4 regions of the Rhodobium gokarnense genome follow, and region 2 is predicted to be linked to each of the others. Evidence: predicted binding sites of a transcription regulator. Region 2 holds the regulator's gene; each other region holds the start of a gene.
What was found. The regulator LexA, encoded in region 2, represses DNA repair genes until DNA is damaged. The targets are predictions, from matches to a motif close to TGTTCNNNNTGTGTTCNG.
Positions count from the first base shown of each region.

Region 1 (5,794 bases), on a different contig from region 2:
GGTCGACCTTGTAGCCCATGTTTTCCGCGTTGGAATAGGAGCAGTTGGCGCAGATTTCGTGCTTTTTCAGGTAGCCATCGCGGCGGGCTTTCGCGGCTTCGTCGGAGCGGTAGGCGGCCAGAAAACCGCCGTCCTTGATGTTGGGCATCGCGACCTTCTGGTCGTAGTCGATGCAGCAAAGGCCGAGGGAGCCGTCCCAGAAGACGAGGGTGGCGGCCACCGGCTCGTCGCAGAGCGGGGAGACGGTGTTGGCGACGTTGCGGCGCAGTTCCGGCGATTTCGGGATGAACCGCTCGGCCGTCCGCTTTTCCTCCTCACTGGTGTAAGTGCCGGAGGAAAAGGTCTTGAAGCGGATGCGGTCGATGCCGATCTCCTTTGCCCAGGCGGTGATGTCGTCGACCTGGTGCTCCGAATAGGCGGTCAGAAGTGTCTGCAGAATGCACAAGGGGTTTTCGGCGCCGAGATGGGCGCGGGTGCGCATGAACATCTCGATGTTGCGCTTGACCTGGTCGAAGTTCGACCGCACCCGGTAGGCTTCCTGGGCCTCCTTGTCGAAGCCGTCCATGCACAGATAGACGCGGGAGAGGCCGGCGCCGATCAGCTCCTCGGCGAGCCGCTCCGACAGCTTGGTGCAGTTGGTGGACAGGAACGTCTTGTGGCCGGCGCCGGAGGCGCGCGCGACGAGGCGCGGCAGGATCGGGTTCAGCGTCGGCTCGCCGGAAAAGTTGAAGAAGATCTCCGGCTTTTCCGCCGCGCCCTCGAAATCGCCGATGATGCGCTCGAAGGTCTCCATCGTCATCATGCCGCGGCGGCGGGTCATGGCGATCGTCACCGGACAGACCGGACAGCGCAGATTGCACGAATTGGTGACGTCGATGACGATGATCTTCGGCGCCTCCTTGAAGGCGGACAGCGGCAACACGTCCGGCTCGCTGGTGGCTTCGCCGCTTTTCAGCCGCAGTTCAGGCTTCGTCATTATCGCACCGTTGGCAGTCATGGCTGGAGTTCCCCAGCCATATAACATTGCAAAGCCAATGGTAAAGGCGGGCACATCCTTACGCCTGCCGGGTGCGCCGCCGGGCGAGGCCGTGTCGGCGGCCTTCGTCCCTTGAGATGTTTACATTTCGTTCCGAATCCTTTTGTTGCCGCACGGACGCGCTATAGTTCCGAATCAGATGACCAGAGATTCCAGATACCAGCACGCACAGCGCCCCGACCTTCGCCGGAGGGCCCGCTGATGGCCGGCGCCAGCGAACCGGTCGCCGGCGGCATTGCCGCGCGGGCGCTTTCCGCCCGCGGGGGCTGGCCGGAGTACCTTGCCGACCTCAACCCGGAGCAGCGGGCAGCCGTCGAAGCCCTCGACGGCCCTGTGCTGGTGCTTGCCGGCGCCGGCACCGGCAAGACGCGGGTGCTGACGACGCGCATCGCTCACATTCTTGCGAGCGGGCGGGCCTGGCCGAGCCAGATCCTTGCCGTCACCTTCACCAACAAGGCGGCGCGGGAAATGCGCGAGCGGATCGGCCGGCTGGTCGGCGGCTCGGTGGAGGGCATGCCCTGGCTCGGCACGTTCCACGCCATCGGCACCAAGATCCTGAGGCGCCACGCCGAGCTGGTCGACCTGCGCTCGGACTTCACCATCCTCGACACCGACGACCAGATCCGCCTCATCAAGCAGGTGATCCAGGCCGACGGCCTCGACGACAAGCGCTGGCCGGCGCGCCAGTTCGCCGGACGAATCGACCACTGGAAGAATCGCGGGCTTATGCCGGAGGACCTTTCCGAGGGCGAGGGCCGCACCTTCGGCAATGGTCGCGGGCGTATCCTCTATGCGGCCTACCAGGAGCGGCTGAAGACGCTGAACGCCTGCGACTTCGGCGATCTCCTCTGCCACGTCATCAAGCTGTTCCGGAAGAACCACGACGTCTTGGCTGACTTCCAGGGCCGGTTCCGGTTCATGCTGGTCGACGAGTATCAGGACACCAACGTCGCCCAGTATCTGTTCCTGAGGCTCCTCGCCCAGAACAATCCGAACCTTTGCTGCGTCGGCGACGACGACCAGTCGATCTATGGCTGGCGCGGGGCGGAGGTCGACAACATCCTGCGCTTCGAGCACGACTTTCCGGGCGCGACCGTGATCCGGCTGGAGCGCAACTACCGCTCCACCGCGCATATTCTGGGTGCGGCCTCCCACCTCATCGCCCATAATGACGGGCGGCTCGGCAAGACGCTGTTCACCGAAGCCGACGACCCGGACGCCGACCGGGTCGCGGTGCGGGCGTCCTGGGATTCGGAGGAGGAGGCGCGCCAGATCGGCGACGAGATCGAGGCGCTGCAGGGCAAGGGCCATTCGCTCGACCAGATGGCGATCCTCGTTCGCGCATCGTTCCAGATGCGCGAGTTCGAGGACCGGTTCGTGACCCTCGGCCTGCCCTACCGGGTGATCGGCGGCCCGCGCTTTTACGAGCGCATGGAGATCCGCGACGCGCTCGCCTATTTCCGCGCCACGCTGCAGCCGGCCGACGATTTGGCGTTCGAGCGCATCGTCAACAAGCCGAAGAGGGGCCTCGGCGAGGTCACCCTGAAGCTGGTCCACGAGCAGGCGCGGGCGCGCAACATCCCGCTGATGCAGGCGGCGAGCGACCTCGTCCAGACCGAGGAGATGCGGCCGCAGGCGCGCAACTCGCTTGCCGGCGTCCTGAAATCCTTTTCCCGCTGGCGCGATCTCATCGAGACCCTGCCGCACACCGAGCTTGCCGAGATGATCCTCGATGAGTCCGGCTACACGGAGATGTGGCAGAACGACCGTTCGCCGGACGCGCCGGGGCGGCTGGAGAACCTGAAGGAACTCATCCGCTCCATGGAGGAGTTCGACACCCTGCAAGGGTTCCTGGAGCACGTCTCGCTGGTGATGGACGCGGACCGGGCCGACGGCGCCGATGCCGTCAATCTGATGACGCTGCATTCGGCCAAGGGCCTGGAATTCGACACCGTGTTCCTGCCCGGCTGGGAGGAGGGCCTGTTCCCGCACCAGCGCGCCCTCGACGAGGGTGGGCGCTCGGGGCTCGAAGAGGAGCGGCGCCTTGCCTATGTGGGCCTGACGCGGGCGCGGGACCGCGTCCACGTGTTCTTTGCCTCCAACCGGCGCATCCACGGCATGTGGCAGTCCTCGGTGCCCTCGCGGTTCCTCGACGAGCTGCCGGCAGAGCATGTCGACGTCGTCGAGCAGAACACAAACTATGGCGGCTATGGCGGCCGGCCCTACGGCGCCAGCCGCTTCGACAAGGCCGAGGCGTTCTCGTCAAGCAGCTATACGACCCCCGGCTGGCAACGGGCGCAGAAATCCGGCCGCCCGCAACGTCCGCCCCAGGGCCGGGCACCGATGATCGAGGGCGAACTGGTCGCCAAGAGCGTCACGGCGACCGAGAGCCTTTTCTCGGTCGGTGAGCGGGTCTTCCATATGAAATTCGGCTATGGCGCGATTTCCCAGATCGACGGCAACAAGCTGACCATCGATTTCGAAAAGGCCGGGCGAAAAAGGGTGCTGGATTCGTTCGTGGAGCGGCATTGAGGACGGTGCTGCGGTGGTCCCGCTAGCGGTCTTCTGGACCGCTCGCCAAGAGCACCGCCGTCACCCCGGACTTGATCCGGGGCCTATTGCCCCTCTCGGCACGGTATGCCGGTCGATGGTAGGACGAGGGCGTGGTCCGGAGATCGGCCGTGTGAAGGGCCGATGCGGGCTACAATGTTGCGGCGGGCAATGGATCCCGCCTCTCCGCTTCGTTCCGGCCGGGATGACGGAAATGGAAGCTGGGCGTATGGAAATCCGCGCCGAGCTGGTCGCCCTGGATTGCTTCGCTGCGCTCGCAATGACGGTCTATTGCTGATTCATCAATAGTTTCAGAGTCATTGCGAGGAGGCCGACAGGCCGACGCGGCAATCCATAAACGGCCTCGACACGTGCCAACCGCAATAGCCGCCTCACAACGTCAGAACGAACTCGTCATATTCCTTCGACACGGACCTGAGCAGATCGTCGATGGCCGCGGTGGAGCGGGCAAGGCCCTCTTTCCGGTTCTTTTCCGCCTTCTCCTTGGCGAGCAGCTCGGCATAGAGCGGCTCGATCGTGTTTGTCAGGATGTCGCGGTCCGGCACCCTTCGGTTGGAGTGGTAGCCGACGATGTTGCCGCTGGCATCGAAGGACGGGGTGGCGTGGGCGAACACCCAGTAGTAGCGGCCGTCCCGGGCCATGTTCTTGACGTAGCCGAAAATCTCCCGGCCGTCGGCGATGGTGTCCCAGAGCAGCTTGAAGACGGCGCGCGGCATGTCCGGATGGCGGATGATGTTGTGCGGCTGGCCGATGAGTTCCTTCTCCGAATAGCCGGCAACATTCAGAAAGACGCGATTGGCGTAGGTGATCCGGCCCTTCAGGTCGGTCTTGGATACAATGATATCATCGTCTGCGAAGAATATTTCTTCGTCTATGGTCTCAATCTTGTTGGCCATGCCAAACTGTCCTGGGCTTTGCGATCCATTATGCTTGCACTGTGAAATTATATATTTGAGATATTGTTAAATCATGCCGTTGCATTCGCGGGATCCCCTTGGCGCGGCATCCCCTTGGCGCGGCAAACCCGCAAAAACGATTCTTCCGGACGACAAAACCCATTATGGTCCGCCGGCCGCGACCGTCGTCGCGACAGAGACATTCGGAGGCGAGGGATGTTCCGGGCGGTTGCCTATCTCAGCGAGCCGGAAGCGCGGATGCTGTCCGCGATCTTCATGGAGGACGAGACCAGCGGCGCGCTGGCGTCCGCCGCCCTTGAGGAAAGCGAGACCCGCTGGTTCTGCGAGGTGCTGTTCGACGAGGCACCGGACGCGGCCACGCTCGACGCCTATGCGCGCGACATGACGGGCCTTGAGGCCTCGTTCGAGGTCATGGCGCTGCCCGATATCGATTGGGTGGCCAAGAGCCTTGAGGGGCTGACCGCGGTGACGGCCGGCCGGTTCGTGGTGCACGGCGCCCATGAGCGGGCGGCCGTGCCGGCCAACGCCGTCGGTATCGAGATCGAGGCCGGCCAGGCCTTCGGCACGGGCCACCACGCGACCACCTGGGGCTGCCTTTCCGCCATCGACCGGCTGACCAGGAAGCGGGCCTACAAACATCCGCTCGACCTCGGCTGCGGCTCCGGCGTGCTCGCCATCGGCCTTGCCAGGGTGCTGCGGGGAAAGGTGCTGGCCAGCGATATCGATCCGCTCGCCGTGCGGGTGGCGCGGGGCAATGCCCGCCTCAACGGGGTTTCGGCGTTTGTGACGACGGTGGTTGCCGGCGGCATGCAGCACCGGGCGATCGCCGGCGCGGCTCCGTTCGACCTTATCGTCGCGAACATCCTCGCCCGGCCGCTGAGGGCGCTCGCCTTCGACATCGCGCGCGCGATGTCGCCCGGCGGCGACCTCATCCTGTCGGGCCTGCAGCTTGGCGACGTGCGCCGCATCCATGCGACCTACCGGGCCGCAGGGTTTTCGCGCATCGCCGAGATCCGCCGCGACGGCTGGGCGACACTTATACTGAGGTTCGGGTGAAAAACGGGACCGCCGGAACGCTTCGGCGGCGGTGTCCCATCCGTACCGGGGTCGGGGGCGTACCCCCGAGCCGGTCGGTTCGATTTCTTGTAAAGTTGGCGGGTTCGCCCGGATCAGTACGGGAAGGGATTGGCCCCTTCAGCCTCGATCTTCTTGCGGTCGTAACCCAGCTCGGCGAGCGTGTCGTCGTCGAGGGTCAACAGATAGCCGTTGA
Region 1 is NZ_JAOQNS010000003.1:313,307-319,100, reverse strand. Features, by position in the region: gene M2319_RS06720 (radical SAM protein) at 1-976, opposite strand, end outside; gene M2319_RS06715 (ATP-dependent helicase) at 1,238-3,568, shown strand; gene M2319_RS06710 (PAS domain-containing protein) at 3,979-4,503, opposite strand; gene M2319_RS06705 (50S ribosomal protein L11 methyltransferase) at 4,720-5,580, shown strand; gene M2319_RS06700 (hypothetical protein) at 5,694-5,794, opposite strand, start outside.
Region 1: a site for LexA is predicted at 1,115-1,132, ahead of M2319_RS06715 (ATP-dependent helicase). Genes of this name have one in related genera too.

Region 2 (5,794 bases):
GCTCGACCCGCTCGTCCTGCCGGCCATGGGCTGGGGCATCGACCGGGTCATCGGCATCGCCGATTGGGTGGCGGCGGCCACCGGAACCGGATCGATCGTCGGCCGGGTGCCCGGCGTCGCCGTCCTTTCCGCAACGGCCGGCCTTCTCTGGCTGGCGCTCTGGAAGACCCGGCTCCGCCTCTTCGGCCTTGCCGGCATTGGCCTCGGGATGGCGCTGGCGCCCCTTGCCGCAACTCCGCACCTTCTCATTTCCGACGACGGCCGGCTGGTGGCGCTCCGCGGTCCCGGCGGAACCCTCCGCTTCGCGCCGGATACCAGGAACGATTTTGTGGTCGGCACCTGGCTGCGCGCCGACGGCGATCCGCGCCCAGTGGACGATCCGTCGCTCGTCGCAGGTGTTCTCTGCGACGACCTCGGCTGTGTTCTGGAAGGGGCAGAGAGGCAGGTCGGAATTTCGGGCAGGGGGCCGCCGACAAAGGAAGCCGCAGAACGATCCGGAGCACCGGCGTCGAATTGGGGTCAGGAGGCAACAGAACGGCAATACCCCAATGGCACCGGCCCACCAGAGGGTAGCCTCGCGGCGAATGACACGGGGGAAAGAGCCACCGCAAACGGCTCGGACTTGGCGCCGCAGCATCCGGAAACGACTGCCCCCGCCCGGCCGCCGCCGTCCGCTGTGACCGACCTTGCCGCCATCGTCGCCAAGGACCGTGCCCGCCAATTCTGGCGCATCGCTTTGGTGCGCCGGTCCCTCGCCTTTGCCGAGGACTGCCACGCCGCGGACATCATCATTGCGTCCTTCGCGGCGCCGAAAGACTGCGCCAGGCACGCCCTCGTCTTCGACCGGGCTGCACTTGCCCGCACCGGCGCGACCGCGATTACCTTCACCGGCGACGGGGACGCGCCCATCAGCATAGAGACGGCACTGTCAAAACTCCGCCGTCCCTGGCATCCGCCGGCACCACCTGAGCGGCGCTGACCGATGCCCGAAGCTCAGTAGCTCCGGAACAGGCCGACGAGCCTGCCCTGGATGCGCACCCGGTCGGGTCCGAAGATGCGGGTTTCATAGGCCGGATTGGCGGCCTCCAGGGCAATGGACGCGCCCTTGCGCCGCAGCCGTTTCAGAGTCGCTTCCTCCTCGTCGACGAGGGCGACGATGATGTCGCCGCTATTGGCCGTGTCGGCGCGCCGGATCACCACCGTGTCGCCGTCCAGGATGCCGGCCTCGATCATGGAGTCGCCTCGCACTTCCAGCGCGTAGTGCTCCCCGGCCCCGAGAAGGTCGGCCGGGACCGGAACGGAATGGGTGCGGTGCTGGATCGCCTCGATCGGGGTGCCGGCGGCGATGCGGCCCATCACGGGAATGGTGACCGAGCGGGCGTCGCTGTCGCCGGCCGGCTTGGCTGCGGCGGGCGCGCGACCCAGCGAGCCCTCGATGACGCTTGGATGAAAGCCTTTGCCGCGGCCGCTGGAAGCGAGACTGGGGGCGACCGACTCCGGCAGCTTGATGACTTCCAGCGCCCGCGCCCGGTTGGGCAGCCGGCGGATGAAGCCGCGTTCTTCCAGCGCCGTGATCAGCCTGTGGATGCCCGATTTGGAGCGAAGGTCGAGCGCCTCCTTCATTTCGTCGAACGACGGCGGGACCCCGGATTCCTTCAAACGTTCGTGAATGAACATCAACAGCTCGTACTGTTTCGGCGTCAGCATCGGTCGAACTCCGCAAGGTCCAAAGCGTGGTACAAACCACGAACGAAACATACACGTTCTATATGTGTTCCGCAACGGTTAAAAAATCGCTGATCTCGGGGAATTGCCCGAAAAGACGGTGTGTTCGGGCATCGCTCGCGGGCATTCGCGGGCAAGGGGATTCGCTTGCCCGTCAACGGCGACCGGCGCCTGGTGATGCAATTGGACGACAGTGCGGCGGCAAGCGCGCCCGAACCTGCAAACTTATTGCATTCAGAAACGAATTCCTTACACAGTTGCGGCTCGCTGGTGGGCGGCGGAAATCAGACGAATCGAGGCAGACAGACGGATGGCAAAGACGGTCCTGCGCAACATCGGAACGGCCGGGCTCCTGGTTGGAATCTTCACCATGGTCCCCGGCGGGCCGGTCCATGCCCAGAGCTTCCTCGACCGCCTGTTCAACCCGAAATATTACAAGGAAGACCGACAGAAGCCGGAGCCGGAGCGCAAGAAGGTGAAGGTGCGGATCAGTTCGCCGCGCTACTACACCTACAAGCCGGACAGCCAGCAGCTTTTTTCCTTTTCGGAACTGACGAAGGTGCCGGAGCGCGCGCCGGCACCGCTGGCGACCCTGCCGGAAGGGCCGGCGGCCGCGCCGGCGCTCCCCGGCGACGAAGCGTTGTCACTCCCGCCCGAGACGTCCGCGCCCGTCGAGACGGAAGCATCGGCCGTTCCGACCGAGGACATGGCCGCCCCGGAAGCGAATGCCGAGGACCTGACGGAAGCCGCGATTGACGACGCCGGTGATGCCGCTTTGCCGGAGACGACCGAGACCATCGGTGCGGCGGATGGCGTTGAAACGGCGCCGCTGCCGGACGTCGAGGCGGACGCTGCCGACACCATTTCCGAGGACGTGCCGGCGGCCGAGGCCGCCGATGCCGCGCCCGTCGACATGAGCGATCCGGGTGTCGCGCTCCTTGCCGCCGCCGCCGCTCTGAGGGGCGACGACGCCGCGTCCGGCGAGACCGTCGCGGCGCCGGCGGCCGTCGCGGAAGCCGATCCGGCGGCCGAAATCGGTCCCGCTGCCGATGCGGACGCCGCTGGCGAAACGCCGCTCGCCGCCGAGCTTGAGCCGGCCGCAACGCAGGCTGGCCCCGTTGCCGATGCCACCCCCACCGGGAGCGACGGCGTCGATACGGAACCGACCGGCTCGACCGTGACCGCAGCACCGGTCGAGACCGCGTCCCCGGCGATCGCCGAAGCGGTCCGTCCGGCCGACTTCGATGCCGCGCGTCCGCTGCTTGCCGACTTCAAGCTGCGTACGCTGCCGGAAGTGGCCAAGGCCATGAAGGCGCACTACGCCGAGGCTGAGCATTTCCTCTGGGTCGACGCGGACGGCGTCAACGAGAAGGCCGAGGCCGCGCTCGCGGCGCTGGCCAAGGCCGACCGCTTCGGCCTGCTGCCGGACGACTATGCGGTCGAGCTTCCGAACCTTGCGGAAAACGCCGACGAAGAAGCGCGCGAGCGCGAGTTGCTGCGCTTTGAATTCGCGCTGACCTCCAAGGTCCTGCTCTATGTGCTGGACGCCGAACGCGGCCGGGTCGACCCCAACCGCATCTCCGGCTACCACGACCTGCCGCGCAAGAAAGTCGACCTTGAAGCCGCGCTTGCGGACATCGAGGGAAGCGATGACGTCTCGACGGCAATCGCCTCGCACCACCCGGACAACGACACGTTCCGGGCGATGGTCGAAAAGCTCGCCGCCCTTCGTGCCGCCGACGAGGCGACGCGCGTCGAGATCGACCCGACCCTGCTCCTGAAGCCGGGTCAGTCGAGCGAGGAAGTCGCCAACATCGTCGCCGCGATCAAGGCTGAGGGTTCCGAGGAGCTTGCCGAAAATCACGCCGCGACGCTCGCCGCCTATGACGGCGGGCCGGACTACACGCCGGAGCTCGTCGCCCTCGTCAAGGACTACCAGAAGGAGCGCAAGCTGACGGTCGACGGCATCGTCGGGCCGAGCACCGTGCGCTCGCTGGTCGGCGTCAGCAATGCGGCCAAGATCGAGAAGATCGAGCTGGCGATGGAGCGTCTGCGCTGGCTGCCGGAGGCCTTCGGCCGCCGCCACGTCTTCATCAACCAGGCCGCCTTCACCGCCACCTACAGCGAGGAAGGCCGCGACCCGCTGACGATGCGCGTCGTCGTCGGCAAGAAGTCGAACCAGACCAGCTTCTTCACCGACAAGATCGAGACGGTGGAATACAACCCCTATTGGGGCGTGCCGCTGTCGATCATCGTCAACGAGATGGTGCCGAAGCTGAACAAGGACCCGTCCTATCTCGACCGCGCCGGCTACGAGGTCTCCACCGTTGGCGGGCGTGCGGTATCGTCGGCTTCGGTCGACTGGTACGCGGTCGCGACCCAGTCCCAGTCGATCAATGTGCGCCAGCGGCCGGGTTCCAGCAACGCACTCGGGGCGGTCAAGATCCTGTTCCCGAACAAGCACCACATCTACATGCACGACACGCCGGCCAAGAGCCTCTTCAAGCATGACCGCCGGGCCTTCAGCCATGGCTGCATCCGCTTGCAGCATCCGCGGCTGATGGCCGCCGCCGTACTCGGCAAGTCGCAGGACTATGTGTCGAGCCGCATCGCTCCGGGCGTCAACGAAAGCGAGAGCGTGCGCGGCGACATCCCGGTCTATGTGGCCTATTTCACGGCCTGGCCGAAGGCGGGCGGCGACATGGGCTATTATTTCGACGTCTATGACCGCGACCTCTACCTGCAGAAGGCGCTTGCCCGCACCCACGAGGAGCGCGACGCCAACGGCTGATCCGGCCGGAACGGTCGATTGAAAAAAGGCGCGGCCCGCCTCGTGGTGGCCGCGCCTTTTGCGTTTCGGGGGAGCCGAATCAGTCCAGCCAGCAGGTCGGCGCCTTGCCGCGCTGCTGCTGGACGATGCCGAGCGAGCGCCGTGTCTTGAAACCGATGAGCCCGTCGGCGCCGCCGACGTCGTGGCCGGCCTTTTCCATCGATAGCTGGAGCTGGCGGACCTTGCCGCGGGTGGTGGTGCGGATCGGGTGCCAGTTGCCGACGAAGCCGACATCGTTGCCGTAGCGGTCGGCGAGATGGCCGACGAAGAGGGCATAGACGTCGGATTCGTTGTACTCCTTGAGGACGTAGAAATTGTCGGTGGCGATGAAGGCCGGCCCAAAGCGCCCGGCCGGCATCAGGAGGTAGCCGGGCAGCTTCAGTTCGAAAGCCGGAAAGTCGCGGCCCTTGACCCGCTTGATCCCCTCGCGCACCCACTTTGCGATCGGCTGGCCGCGGTCGGGTCCCTCGCGCGAGCAGGAAATGTCCGCCGGAACCGTCACCTCATAGCCCCAGTCGCGGCCCGGCACCCAGCCATGGTCCTTCAGGTAGTTGGCGATGGAGGCAAGGACGTCGGGCGCCGAGCGCCAGATGTCGCGCTTGCCGTCGCCGTCGAAGTCGACGGCGTATTTCAGGAAGCTGGTCGGGAGGAACTGCGGCTGGCCGAGGGCGCCGCCCCAGGAGCTTCTCATCTCGCGGCGACTGATATGCCCGTCATCGAGGATCTTTAAAGCGGCCACCGTCTCCTTTTTGAAGAAATCCGGGCGCTGGCCCATGAAGGCGCGGGTGGCAACGACCCTCAGCGCATCCTTCGGGATGCTGGCGCTGCCGTAACCGGATTCCCGCGCCCAGATGGCGAGCACGATGCGCCGCGGCACGCCGAAGCGGCGCTCCACCGCATCGAGGGTGCCCTTGTGGCGGGCCATCAGCGAGCGGCCGCTGCGCACGAGCGCCGTGAAGCGATTGTCGGAGAAGTAGCGGGCCGGGGCGCGGAATTCGGCCTGGTAGTTGACCTTGGGCGGCCCGCCGCCGCCGGGGCGCGTGAGGCCCGGGAGCGAGGTGTCGGGGGTAAGGCCGGACAGTTCGCGGCTGAGCGTTCCGCTGGAGACCCCCGCGGCGCGGGCGGCCGGAACGATCTCACGCTCCAGGAACTTCCGGAACTGGGCGTCATAGGCGCCGGCCGTCGCGTGAGGCGCGGCGAAGGCGAGGCCCATAAAGGTGGCGGCGCCGATGGCGATCA
Region 2 is NZ_JAOQNS010000011.1:5,177-10,970, forward strand. Features, by position in the region: gene M2319_RS17330 (ComEC/Rec2 family competence protein) at 1-979, shown strand, start outside; gene lexA (transcriptional repressor LexA) at 994-1,707, opposite strand; gene M2319_RS17340 (L,D-transpeptidase family protein) at 2,036-4,516, shown strand; gene M2319_RS17345 (lytic murein transglycosylase) at 4,596-5,768, opposite strand.

Region 3 (5,794 bases), on a different contig from region 2:
GAGGGTGAGGTCGGTGAGGAAGCGCTCGCGCGAGGGATAGTTGCCGGCGATCTGTTCGAGCTGGGAAAGGTCCGCCCGGCGCATCCGCGCGTCCTCGTGGAGGCGCTCCAGATGCGGCTCGTACCACAGGCGCACGGCTTCCAGGTCCGCCGGCCAGCCGGGTTTTGCGCGCAAGCGTGAGAAGAGCTCGGCAAAGGCCGGCCAGTCGGCCTGCGCCCTCTTCGGCGGGCGAAAGAGCTGCAGGCCGAGGGCGGGGTCCTCGAGCTGGCCCATGGCCTCCAGCGCGGCGCCGGCGCTCGTCGGGCCGATGCCGGGAAGGAGCTGGAAGGCGCGGAACGCGGCGACCCGGTCGCGCGGGTTTTCTGCGAGGCGCAGGACCGCGAGCACGTCCTTGACATGGGCGGCATCGAGGAATTTGAGGCCGCCGAACTTCACGAACGGGATGTTGCGTCTTGTCAGCTCGATCTCCAGCGCGCCGGAATGGTGCGAGGCGCGAAAGAGCACGGCCTGGTGCTTCAGGGCGGTGCCTTCCTCGTGCGCCGCAAGCACGCTCTCGCAGACGAAATCGGCCTGGCCCGCGTCGTCCTTGACCGTGACGATGCGCGGCTTGGCGAGAGAGGTCCGGCTCGACCAGAGGTTCTTGGTGAAGCGCTCCGGGGCCTCGGCGATGACGGCGTTGGCGGCCTCCAGGATCGCGTCGGTCGAGCGATAATTACGGTCGAGCGTGACGATGTCCGCGCGCGGCGAAAAGAGGTCAGGAAAATCGAGGATGTTGCGCACTTCCGCGGCCCGGAACCCGTAGATCGACTGGGCGTCGTCGCCGACGACGGTGACGCCCCGCCCGTCCGGCTTCAGCCGGGTCAGGATCCGCGCCTGCAAGCGGTTGGTGTCCTGGTATTCGTCGACCAGCACATGGTCGAAGCGCCCGCCGATTTCTTCCGCCAGCGCCGGCTCCGCGCACATCTCGCCCCACCACAGCAAGAGGTCGTCATAGTCCAGCACGTTCTCCGCCTGCTTGGCCGCCACATAGGCGCCGAAGAGGGCTTTCAGCTCCTCCGCAAAGCCCGCGCACCAGGGAAAGTGCTTGTCGAGCACGGCTTGCAGCTCGGCCTCGGCGTTCACCGTGCGCGAATAGATCTGCAGGCAGGTGTTTTTTTTCGGAAACCGGGTCGCGGATTGGGAAAGGCCGAGCTCGTGGCGGACGAGGTTCATCAGGTCCGCCGAATCCTCCCGGTCGTGGATCGAAAAGTTGGGGTCGAGGCCGACCGCAGGGGCGTATTCGCGCAGGAGCCGGGCGCCGATCGAATGGAAGGTGCCGGCGAAGGTGAGGCCCTCGGTGAGGACGGTTGCCTTCGGTCCCATGACCTCGCCGGCGATGCGCTCCACCCGGCGCGTCATTTCCGCCGCCGCGCGGCGCGAGAAAGTCATCAGCAGGATGCGGCGCGGATCGGCGCCGGCAACGATGAGGTTCGCGACCCGGTGGGCGAGTGTGTTGGTCTTGCCGGTGCCGGCGCCGGCGATGATCAGCAGGGGCCCGGCGATTTTTCCCCCACCATGCTCCACGGCCTGGCGCTGTTCGGCGTTGAGGCCGGCGAGGGGATCGGCGGGCGAATCGGTCGGGGCATCCATGGCCTCACGAAACGTTGTTTTGGTTTTGTTCGCAAGGGTGGGAACCGGTTGACCGATTTCAGTGAAAGGGGCCGGGGAGGGGACTAGCGTTCCGGCTGTCCCAACCAAGACCGTGTCCCGTTCGCGAAGGAATTCGCCATGTCGTCCCCTATTGCCCGTCGCCTCTGGCCGGCGCTTCTCCTCGCCCTCCTCGTCGGCGCCTGCGACCGGGAGCCGCCGAAGCACTGGATGACGGACACCAAGGTGCCGTTCGTCGACTACGGCCTCTTCTGGATGGACAACGACCGGCTGCTGTTCCAGCGCATGGAGTACGACGCCAAGCGGGCCGACAAGGACAACCCCTGGGCTGCCTTCACCTTTCCGCTGACCGTCTGGTCGGACAGCGGCGAGAAGACTCTGGCGACAAGCGACCTCACCAAGCCCTGCTATGCGGGCGGCATGATTTCTTATCGGGTCGAGCCGGACGGCGAAGAGGGAACGTTCTTCTTCGGCAAGCCGGGAGCGATGGCCGAGACGCCGCTTTCGGCAGAAGAGGAGGGGCAGGTCTTCAACCCCTTCACCTGCGGCTTTGAAAAAAGGCCGGAAGGCCTCGACGAGCACATCCTGGTGCCCCTGAGACCCGGCGACGGCATCGTTAACCTGGGGCGCCGGCGCACGGCCGATCCGGGCCGGCTGATGACGCCGGACGGGCAGGCGATCCCCCTGCCGTTCAGCCAGGGCAACGTGAAGCCGGAGGGCATTTCCGTCGACGGCGATAGTTATCTCGTGTTCGCCCGCACCAAACGCGGCGCGGAGTGCCGCCATGTCTGGCGGCTTGTGCCGGGCAAGGGCGCGGTGGAAGAAATATGCCTGCCGGAAATGAAGTCCTCGCGCGTGGTGAAGACCGCGCTCGGCTGGGCCCTCGACAAGCGCGAATACGACCGCGACGGCGGCATCGGCGATTCCGGCATTTTTCTGGTCCCGCCGGGTGGCGACCCCATAAAACTCGCCGCCGGCTTCACCGAAAACCTCGCCGTCTCCCCCAACGGCTGCCGCCTCGCCTTCGGCCAGGCCAAAGACCTCAACACCTCGTGCATGGACGGCACCTACAAGCAGAAGACGGTGAAGGTGATCGATCTGTGTGGGTTGAAGGGGGAGATTTTGGCGGGGGAGTGAGGGGTTGAGTTCTACTCTGCGGGCGTATATTAGCCGGTGTTCAACGCTCGGCGTCATGCTTGGCAGCTAGAGAGCAAATGCCAAAAGACTGAAGTCCGGTGAGTAACAGACCCGTTCTGAGCAATCCCGTCGGCCGGCGCCTAATCTGCGGCGGCTTCTTCTTCCGCATCAAGCGCAGAGATGCGTTCTTTGACTTCATCGCTTAGATAATCCGCATTGATCGTGCGAAGGTATCGCAGCGCTTCCTCGTCGTTCGCCTGATATTCAAGGCGCCGCTTGTAGAAGGTAAGCCGACCTTCCGCCTCTTGGATGATCTCGCCCCAAGTCCTCGCCCAAACCCTGATCTTGATCGGATCGTCCAATTCGAGCACCAAACCGTGAGGCTTGCCGGCCTGACGTGCCTCAAGCTCGGCGTCTTTCGTGAAGCGATTGGCAACAGCGACGAAATCCCATTCGACGTTCGAATGGTGGAATCGATCATCGAAGGCCACCGCTTTCGCGTATTTCTTAACCTGGTTGATTACCTCCTCGTTGAGCCTTTGGCTCGGTCTTTTCAATTCGACTACAAGGTGCTTGCGCTCGTCATCCGTGGGTGTAGGCACTCGGCAGGAGAGCATCAGGTCGACGATCGCCGCCTTTCCGTTCACATCCAGTACGGGGGCGTTGGGCGCAAGGTGCTCCCGCTGAGTACCTTCATCACTGTCGCTACCTAGGAGTTCGATATGGCTGCGAAGAACGGCCGATAAATCCTCGTCGTCATTCATCAAGTTGAATTGCTCACCAAAAATCCAAGTTTCCTGCGCGATTACGCGGTGAAGCTGTGAGCGTTCTAGCAATTGGCGTTTTGAGTTCGCCTCGAATATCAAAATTTGCAGTGCTCGCAGAAATTCTAACCGGTCGGTTACAGCCTTCGCTGCATTAATGACGGCCGTCAGTGAGGTCTTCCGTAGGAGATCGGCCAACTCTTCCTGCTTGCCTTTTGGCAGGTCAACGACTTTTTCCAAAATGGATGGTAAGGCGCCGGGCCCGGTCTCTATGGCTGCCTTGACGAGTTGGAGGATAAGTTTTTGCTGTTTGGACGGGGTCTTCTCGAACTCGGGGCTGTAATCGGCCAAATTCAGGGCGACGACATCGAAAATCTGCCTTTCATTGACTTCGATTAGATCAGAGGCTTTGCCTTCATAAGGGTAGATTTTAGAGTCTTTCCACTCTTGAATCTTACTGCGCGAGCGCTCTGCTTCCCGTTCGCGAAAGTGCTCCCTCAACTTCACCTTGGAGGCTTCAACGAGAGCCATCGACGGTGGATCAAGCTCAACTAATCCTTCAGTGTTGTCGTCTGCAAGATGCTGAAACTGGTCGGCGGTCAGATAGGCTGTGAAGTCGAATCCGCGCGCGTGGATGCCCGGTGCCATCGAATGGAAACTAAAACGGCCTGGTAGGCAAAGCATCAGTTTTCGTTCGACCCTTTTCTGCCACTCGATAATATCCAGAGTCGCCTTGTATTCATGGCCGTCTTCACTAAAGGTCGTGACGTCGTAATGCGTCACGTCTTTGATGGCTTCGGCAGTCTCAATCTGCTCGCCATCATAGATAATCCGAAAATTGGGGTCTTCATATAGTTTCAGGGCGAATACGTCGCGCAGATGCTCAGTAAAACCATCTTTGGCCCAAATCTCAAAATCGCGAATTACACTCTCAATCTCGACTGTGCAGCCAGTATTTTGAGTTGAGACGGAATCTGAAATTGAGAAGCGCTTCAAATCGGACTTGTCGCCGCTGATGGAGAATTTCTTTCCTGCGTGGCGCGAAACCCACGTCACGCGCTCTCCGAGAGCAAAAGCCTTGAAGCGGCCTTGACCCTTTTCGCCGTGGATCCATCGGCCACGATCAGTCTTAACTGCGAGCTTTTTCCAAGAACCGCCGAGAGATTGGAACAACGTATTCACTTCATCACTCGGAATGCCCGTGCCGTTGTCGACAATACGGATCAAGCCAAGTTTTGTTAGTTGACCTCCTTCAAGTTCAACTCTTACTTCTTGTGCATCAGCGTCATAAGCATTCCAAATCAGTTCTGAAATAGCCGCAATCGGCTTTGCGGTAGTAAGCCGCTGAATATGATCGTTTTCAACTTTCACTTCAATTTGCTGCACGGGAAGAGCCTCAGTGAGCGTTGAATTCACCAACTATTCTTATGTGTAGTAAACATTTTTAGGTCGACGGGTACCGAGTCAATAGAAACTCGTCCTCACCCCTTCTCCGCATTCTCCAGCCGGGCAATCAGGCTCGACGTATCCCAGCGCTTCCCGCCCATGGCTTGCACCTCAGCGTAGAACTGATCGACGAGGGCCGCCACTGGCAGTCTTGCACCGTTGTTGCGGGCTTCCGAGAGGCAGATTGAAAGGTCCTTGCGCATCCAGTCGACGGCGAAGCCGTAGTCGAACTTGCCGTCCAGCATGGTCTTCCAGCGGTTTTCCATCTGCCAGGACTGGGCCGCGCCCTTGGAGATGACGTCGATGACGGCGGCGACGTCGAGGCCGGCGGTCTTGGCGAAGTGGATGCCTTCCGAGAGCCCCTGGACGAGGCCGGCGATGCAGATCTGGTTGACCATCTTGGTGAGCTGGCCGCTACCGGCCGGGCCCATCAGGCCGACCATCTTGGCGTAGCAGTCGATCACCGGCCTGGCCTTGTCGAAAACGGCCTGGTCGCCGCCGACCATGACGGTGAGGGCGCCGTTCTCCGCGCCGGCCTGGCCGCCGGAGACGGGCGCATCGAGCGAGGCAAAGCCGCGCTCGCGGGCCACGGCGTCGAGCTCGCGGGCGATCTCCGCGCTCGCCGTCGTGTTGTCGATGAAGATCGCGCCGTCCTTCATGGCGGAAAAGGCGCCGTCCGGCCCGAGCGTCACCTGGCGGATGTCGTCGTCATTGCCGACGCAGGCAAAGACGAAGTCGCAGCCCTTGGCGGCCGCGGCTGGCGTCGGCGCATGGGCGCCGCCATGCTCGGCCACCCATTT
Region 3 is NZ_JAOQNS010000012.1:199,701-205,494, reverse strand. Features, by position in the region: gene M2319_RS19225 (ATP-dependent helicase) at 1-1,629, opposite strand, end outside; gene M2319_RS19220 (hypothetical protein) at 1,768-2,784, shown strand; gene M2319_RS19215 (ATP-binding protein) at 2,925-4,964, opposite strand; gene M2319_RS19210 (NAD(P)-dependent oxidoreductase) at 5,030-5,794, opposite strand, start outside.
Region 3: a site for LexA is predicted at 1,645-1,662, ahead of M2319_RS19225 (ATP-dependent helicase). Genes of this name have one in related genera too.

Region 4 (5,794 bases), on a different contig from region 2:
CCTTGCGCTCCGCGACGAGGGCGTAGGTCATTGCCGAGATCGTGTCGGTGTCGAGCTCCACATTGGCGAGCAGCTTGGCGACGTCGGGATGGGCCTCCTCCAGCGCCTTCTGGTAGTGGATGTGCAGGAACGAGACGTCCCAGGCGACCGGTGCCGACGAATTCTTCAGCCAGTCCGGGTCGTCAGACGGCGTGTGCACGATCCACTTCGTCGGGTCGTGCGCCGGCTCGTCCAGGAGCTTGACGTCGTGGAGCTGGAACAAATGGTGCGGCGCGTAGCAGTAAAACACCAGCGGTTTGCCAGTCGCCGCCGCCACGTCGATCATCGCCATCGCCACCGTCTCCTCGCCCTCAAGCAGCGTCATGGTGGCGTCGTAGCCGTAGCTCTTGGCGCGGATCTTCTCGATCCGGGTCGAGGCCCAGTCCTTGTCGCCGATCCAGACCTCGCCCTTGCCGTTGCTGTCGGTGTCGAAGATCTTGACCTTTTCCGGGTCGGCGAGGTCGGAGATCGAGGCGATGTGGTATTTCTCCGCCGTCGCCGCCGTCGTGCACATCCCTTGCGTTGCCGGCACGCCGTGCCGGTTCATCGCCACCGTCTTGCGGCCGTTGACATAGTCGAGCATCAGGGCGCGGTGGTTCGGCAGCCAGACCTCCGGATGGACCTGCATTTCTCCGCTGTCCATGGCCGCGAAAATCTCCTCGTTGGTGCCGGCCTTGTAGGCGACCGAGACGCCGAACTTCTGGTGGATGATTTCGCCGAGAACGTGCGCCGTCGCCTCGGCCGAGGACCAACTCGGCACGCCGATGACGATATCGGCGGCCCGCGCCGGGCCATGGGTCGCCAGTGCGGCCAACATCACCGCAAGTGCTGCAAGAAAAACGCGTCGTTTTGCCATCAGAGCCGCCATCTCCGTCCATAGCCGACATGCACCCGACCCGATCGACCGCCGGGTCCGGAGGTCACACGCTACAAACTACCGGGCGTAGCTCGAAGTTTCTACATGTTTCCATTTAGGGTGGTGGATCCAACGCGTCGCCGAGTGCGCAGCGCGCCTCCGGACTGTTCGAACGGGTCCGCGTGAGCACCCGTCGACGGCGCATGTGCGAACGGGCGATGCCGTGGCGGCGCTGCCACGAAAAGAGTCGACATCGACGCCGTGCAATGAGAACATATAGAGAACAAATAGGGCGCGTTGGATAACGAGATGGCGGGCGGTCAGCTTTTTCTCGATCTGGGCATGCAGGAGCGGCCGGATCTCCTCTATTTCGCCCTGCGCCCGAACGCCGGCGCTGCAGCGGCGATGCTCGACGTCGCGCGGCGATGCAAGGAGCGTCACGGCCTTTCGGAGCGCCCCTTCGGCGCCGATCGGCTGCATGTTTCGCTCGTGCCGGCGATCTCCGGGCGTGGCGTCCGCAGGGACGATGCCGCGGCGGCTGTTCGCGCCGGCGCCTGCGTCAGGGCGGCGCCGTTTCCGGTGGTCTTCGATCGCCTGTGCACCTTCGGCGGTGCGCAGAAGCGTCCCGTGGTGCTCTGCAGTCGCTGCCGGATCGCGGCGCTGGAGGAGTTGCGGCAGGCGCTGCGGGGCGAACTCGTGAAGGCCGGGCTCTGGCAGGGTCCGGCGCTGTTCCGGCCGCACGCCACCTTGTTGTGGGGCCGGCGGCCGGTGCCGGACACCCGCCTCGACGAGGCGATCGGCTGGCTCTGCGACGGCTTCGTGCTGGTGAAAAGCCTGGTGGGCCAACGCCGCCACGTCGACCTCGGGCGGTGGCCGCTCGACGGCGCGGACGGGTGAGGGCGCCCCGACCCGATCGTTCGCGCAGCCAGGCGGCTTTACAGCCGGCATTTGCAACGTCAGGATCGTTTGCCGCGCAACACCGATTATTGTGAGCCGAGAACCGTTGAGCACAAAATCCGGACCGCCCAGAACCGACAATGCCGTCCACGGTACCTCGCTCTATGGCGGCAGCCACGAGCCGGCCTATTGCGGCGCGCTCTCCTTCATGCGCCGGCGCTACAGCCGCGACCTCGACGGCGTCGACGTGGCGGTCTGGGGCGTCCCGTTCGATGCCGCCGTCTCCGACCGGCCGGGCGCCCGCTTCGGACCGCAGGGCATCCGCAAGGCGTCTGCCACCTTCTGCGGCGACCCGAACTACCCCTTCGCCTTCGACATCTTCGAGACGCTCGCGGTCGTCGACTATGGCGACTGCGCCTTCGACTACGCACGCCATGCCGAGATCCCCGGCCATATCCGCCGCCAGGCGAGCGAAATCCTCGATGCCGGCTGTCACCTGTTCTCCATGGGCGGCGACCACTACGTCACCTGGCCGCTGCTCCAGGCCCATGCCGAGCGCCACGGCCCGCTCGCCATCGTCCAGTTCGACGCCCACCAGGACACCTGGGACGACGACGGCGACCGCATCGACCATGGCACCATGATCGCCCGGGCGGTGAAGGAGGGGATCATCGATCCGGCCGGCTCGATCCAGATCGGCATCCGCAGCCACGCGCCGGACGATTTCGGCATCGAGATCGTCTATGGCGACGAGATCGAGACCCTCGGCGTCAAGGGCATCATCGACGCCATCGTCACCCGCGTCGGCGACCGCCGCGCCTATATGACCTTCGACATCGACTGCCTCGATCCCGCCTTCGCTCCGGGAACCGGGACGCCCGTCGCCGGCGGGCTGTCGAGCCGCGAGGCGCTGTCGGTCCTGCGCGGCCTCGGCGCTATCGAATTCGTTGGCGGCGATGTCGTGGAAGTCGCGCCGGCCTATGACCACGCCGACGTCACGTCCTTGGCGGCCGCGTCCATCGCCCAGACCTATCTCGGCCTCCTTGCCGAGCGACGCCGCAACGGAAGCTGACGCCGATCCCCCGCGACAGGATTTTTGCCGCCGGGGCACTGGCGGCGGCGGTGCTGCTGGCGTAAAAGGCGCCGCGAGAAAGACATTTCCCGACAGTCAGATGGAGACGGCAATGGTCGAGAGTATCCGCATCGGCGTTTTGGGCGCGTCCGGTTATACGGGCGCCGACATGGTGCGCCTTGCCGCCCGCCACCCGCGGATCGAGATCGCCGCGCTGACGGCCAATACCCATGCCGGCAAGGAGATGGCGGAGGTGTTTCCCCATCTCGGCGTCCTCGACCTGCCGACCCTGCAGAACTGGGAGGAGGTCGACTGGGGCACGGTCGACGCCATCGTCTGCGGCCTGCCGCACGGCACCACCCAGGACATCACCAAGCAGATCCTGGCGGCCCATCCGCGCACCCGGATCATTGACATGTCGGCCGATTTCCGGCTGCGCGACACCTCCGTCTATGCCAGCACTTACGGCCAGAACCACCGCGCCCCGGAGATCCAGCCGGAAGCCGTCTACGGCCTGTCGGAGCACTATCGTGCCGAGATCGCCGGCGCCCGGCTCGTCGCCTGTCCCGGCTGCTATCCGACGGCCGTGCTGACGGCGCTCTTGCCGATCGTTGCCGCCGGCATCGTCGATGCCACCGATCTCGTCATCGACGCCAAGTCCGGCGTCTCCGGCGCCGGCCGCGGCCTGAAGCAGAACACGCTGTTTTGCGAGGCGGGCGAGGGGCTCTCGCCCTATTCCGTCGGCACCCACCGGCACGCGCCGGAGATCGAGCAGGAGATCACCCGGGCGGCCGGTGAGGCGGTGCGGGTCAACTTCACGCCGCACCTGGTGCCGATGAGCCGCGGCGAGCTGGTCACCTGCTACGTGAAGCTGACCAACGGCGCGTCCCCCGCCGACGTGCGCGAGGCGCTCAGGCGGCGCTATGCGGAAGAGCCCTTCGTCCATGTCCTGCCGGAGGGCGGCATTCCCGCCACCCAGGCCGTGCGCGGCTCCAACCACGTCATGGTCGGCGTCTTCCCCGACCGCATTCCCGGCCGCGCCATCGTCATCGGTGCGCTGGATAACCTGGTGAAGGGCTCGGCCGGCCAGGCGCTGCAGAACCTCAACCTCGCCTTCGGCATCGAGGAGACCGAGGGCCTGATGCAGATCGCGATGTTCCCGTAAGGGCTTCCGCGCTCCAGTCCGTCAGCCTTTGACGGCCATCGTGGAAACCGGGCTGTGCGGGCGATAGGGACGGGCGGGGCTTACCCCTCCCGCCGCTTCCGCCGCGGCCATTTGCGGGCCGCTTCGTTGTCGTTGACCGGGATGCGCTCCCAGGAGCGGTAGATCGGGTCCATGTCCTTCATGTCCTGGTAGAGCCAGACCATGCGGTCGAGGAACCAGAATTTTCCCAAAAGCACGATGACGATGCCGATGAGCGTCGGCCAGAACGCGGCGAGGAACGTGCCCCAGAGCGCGATCACCGCGCCGGTCGCGGCGATGCCTGCAAGGATATGCGCGACGACCGCATGGTGGCGCGGGATCGGGATGCGGTGGCGATTGAGCCAGACCCGCTCGCCGAAGGTCGCCCGCGCGTGCCAGGTGTCGGTGCGCTTGGGCGCAGGGAAGATGCGCGGATTGAGATAGGTCCAGACGGCGACGAGCCCGACGAGGGAGAGCGCGCCGCCGATGCCGACCCAGCGATGGCTCCAGACCGCGAGCACCAGGAGCGGCAGGCTCGCCGCCCGGGTCCAGACGCTCCAGCCGCTGGCGTGCCGGCGCCAGACGCCGTCATCCATCCGGAACAGGCGGCTCAGCCACTCGTCGTAGCGCAGTCGGTCCTTGTTGCCTTTCTTCATCGACGATTTCCGCCTCAATGGGGTCGCATCGCCCGCCCGCATGGTTGTCCGGCCTTTTGCCGCGATCGTCAACAATCGCGACGATGGCGCCCGCCCTCAGTCCCGCATCCTGACATAGCTGCCGGGCGCGTCCTCGATCGGCTTCAGCTTGCCGCCGCCCGGCTTTCGCGCCTTCACCTTTTCACCGGCAAGGCCTGAGACCCATTGCTGCCAGTAGGGCCACCAGGAGCCGGGCGTCTCCTTTGCCTTGCCGACCCAGCTCTCGAAGCTGCCGGTCGGTTTGCCGCCCGTCCAGTACTGGTACTTGTTGCGCGACGGCGGGTTGACGACGCCGGCGATATGGCCGGACCCGGCCATGACGTATTCGACCGGCCCGCCGAAGGAGGTGCAGCCGAGGAACACCGATTTCGCCGGCGCGATGTGATCCTCGCGGGCGGCAAGGTTGAAGATCGGCACCTTCGACTTGGAAAGGTCGAGGGTGACGCCGCCGACCACCATCCGCTTCTGGCTGAGATTGTTCTCCAGATAGCAGTTGCGCAGGTAGAAGGAGTGGTTCGCAGCCGGCATCCGTGTGGCGTCGGAGTTCCAGTAGAGGAGGTCGAAGGGGAACGGCTCGCGCCCCTTCAGGTAGTTGTTGACCACATAGGGCCAGATCAGGTCGTTGGAGCGCAGAAGGTTGAAGGCGTTGGCCATGCGCCTGCCTTCCAGATAGCCGCGCTCGGCCATCCGCCGCTCCACCGCCTCGATCTGCTCCTCGTCGACGAAGACCTTCAGGTCGCCGGCATGGGTGAAGTCGATCTGGGTGGTGAAGAAGGTGGCGCTGGCGATCCGCTTGTCCTTCTTGGCCGCCAGATAGGCGAGGGTAACGGCCAGCAGCGTGCCGCCCACGCAGTAGCCGACGGCGTTGACCTGCTTTTCCCCGGTCGCCTGTTCGACGACCTTCAGCGCTTCCAGCACGCCTTCCAGCATGTAGTGCTCGAAGCTCTTGCGGGCGAGGCGCTGGTCCGGGTTGACCCAGGAGATGACGAAGACGGTGTGGCCCTCGCCGACCGCCCATCGGATGAAGGATTTGTCCGCGTTGAGGTCGAGGA
Region 4 is NZ_JAOQNS010000016.1:28,738-34,531, reverse strand. Features, by position in the region: gene M2319_RS21395 (ABC transporter substrate-binding protein) at 1-895, opposite strand, end outside; gene M2319_RS21390 (2'-5' RNA ligase family protein) at 1,193-1,792, shown strand; gene speB (agmatinase) at 1,899-2,864, shown strand; gene argC (N-acetyl-gamma-glutamyl-phosphate reductase) at 2,977-4,029, shown strand; gene M2319_RS21375 (DUF6653 family protein) at 4,110-4,703, opposite strand; gene phaC (class I poly(R)-hydroxyalkanoic acid synthase) at 4,800-5,794, opposite strand, start outside.
Region 4: a site for LexA is predicted at 1,164-1,181, ahead of M2319_RS21390 (2'-5' RNA ligase family protein). Genes of this name have one in related genera too.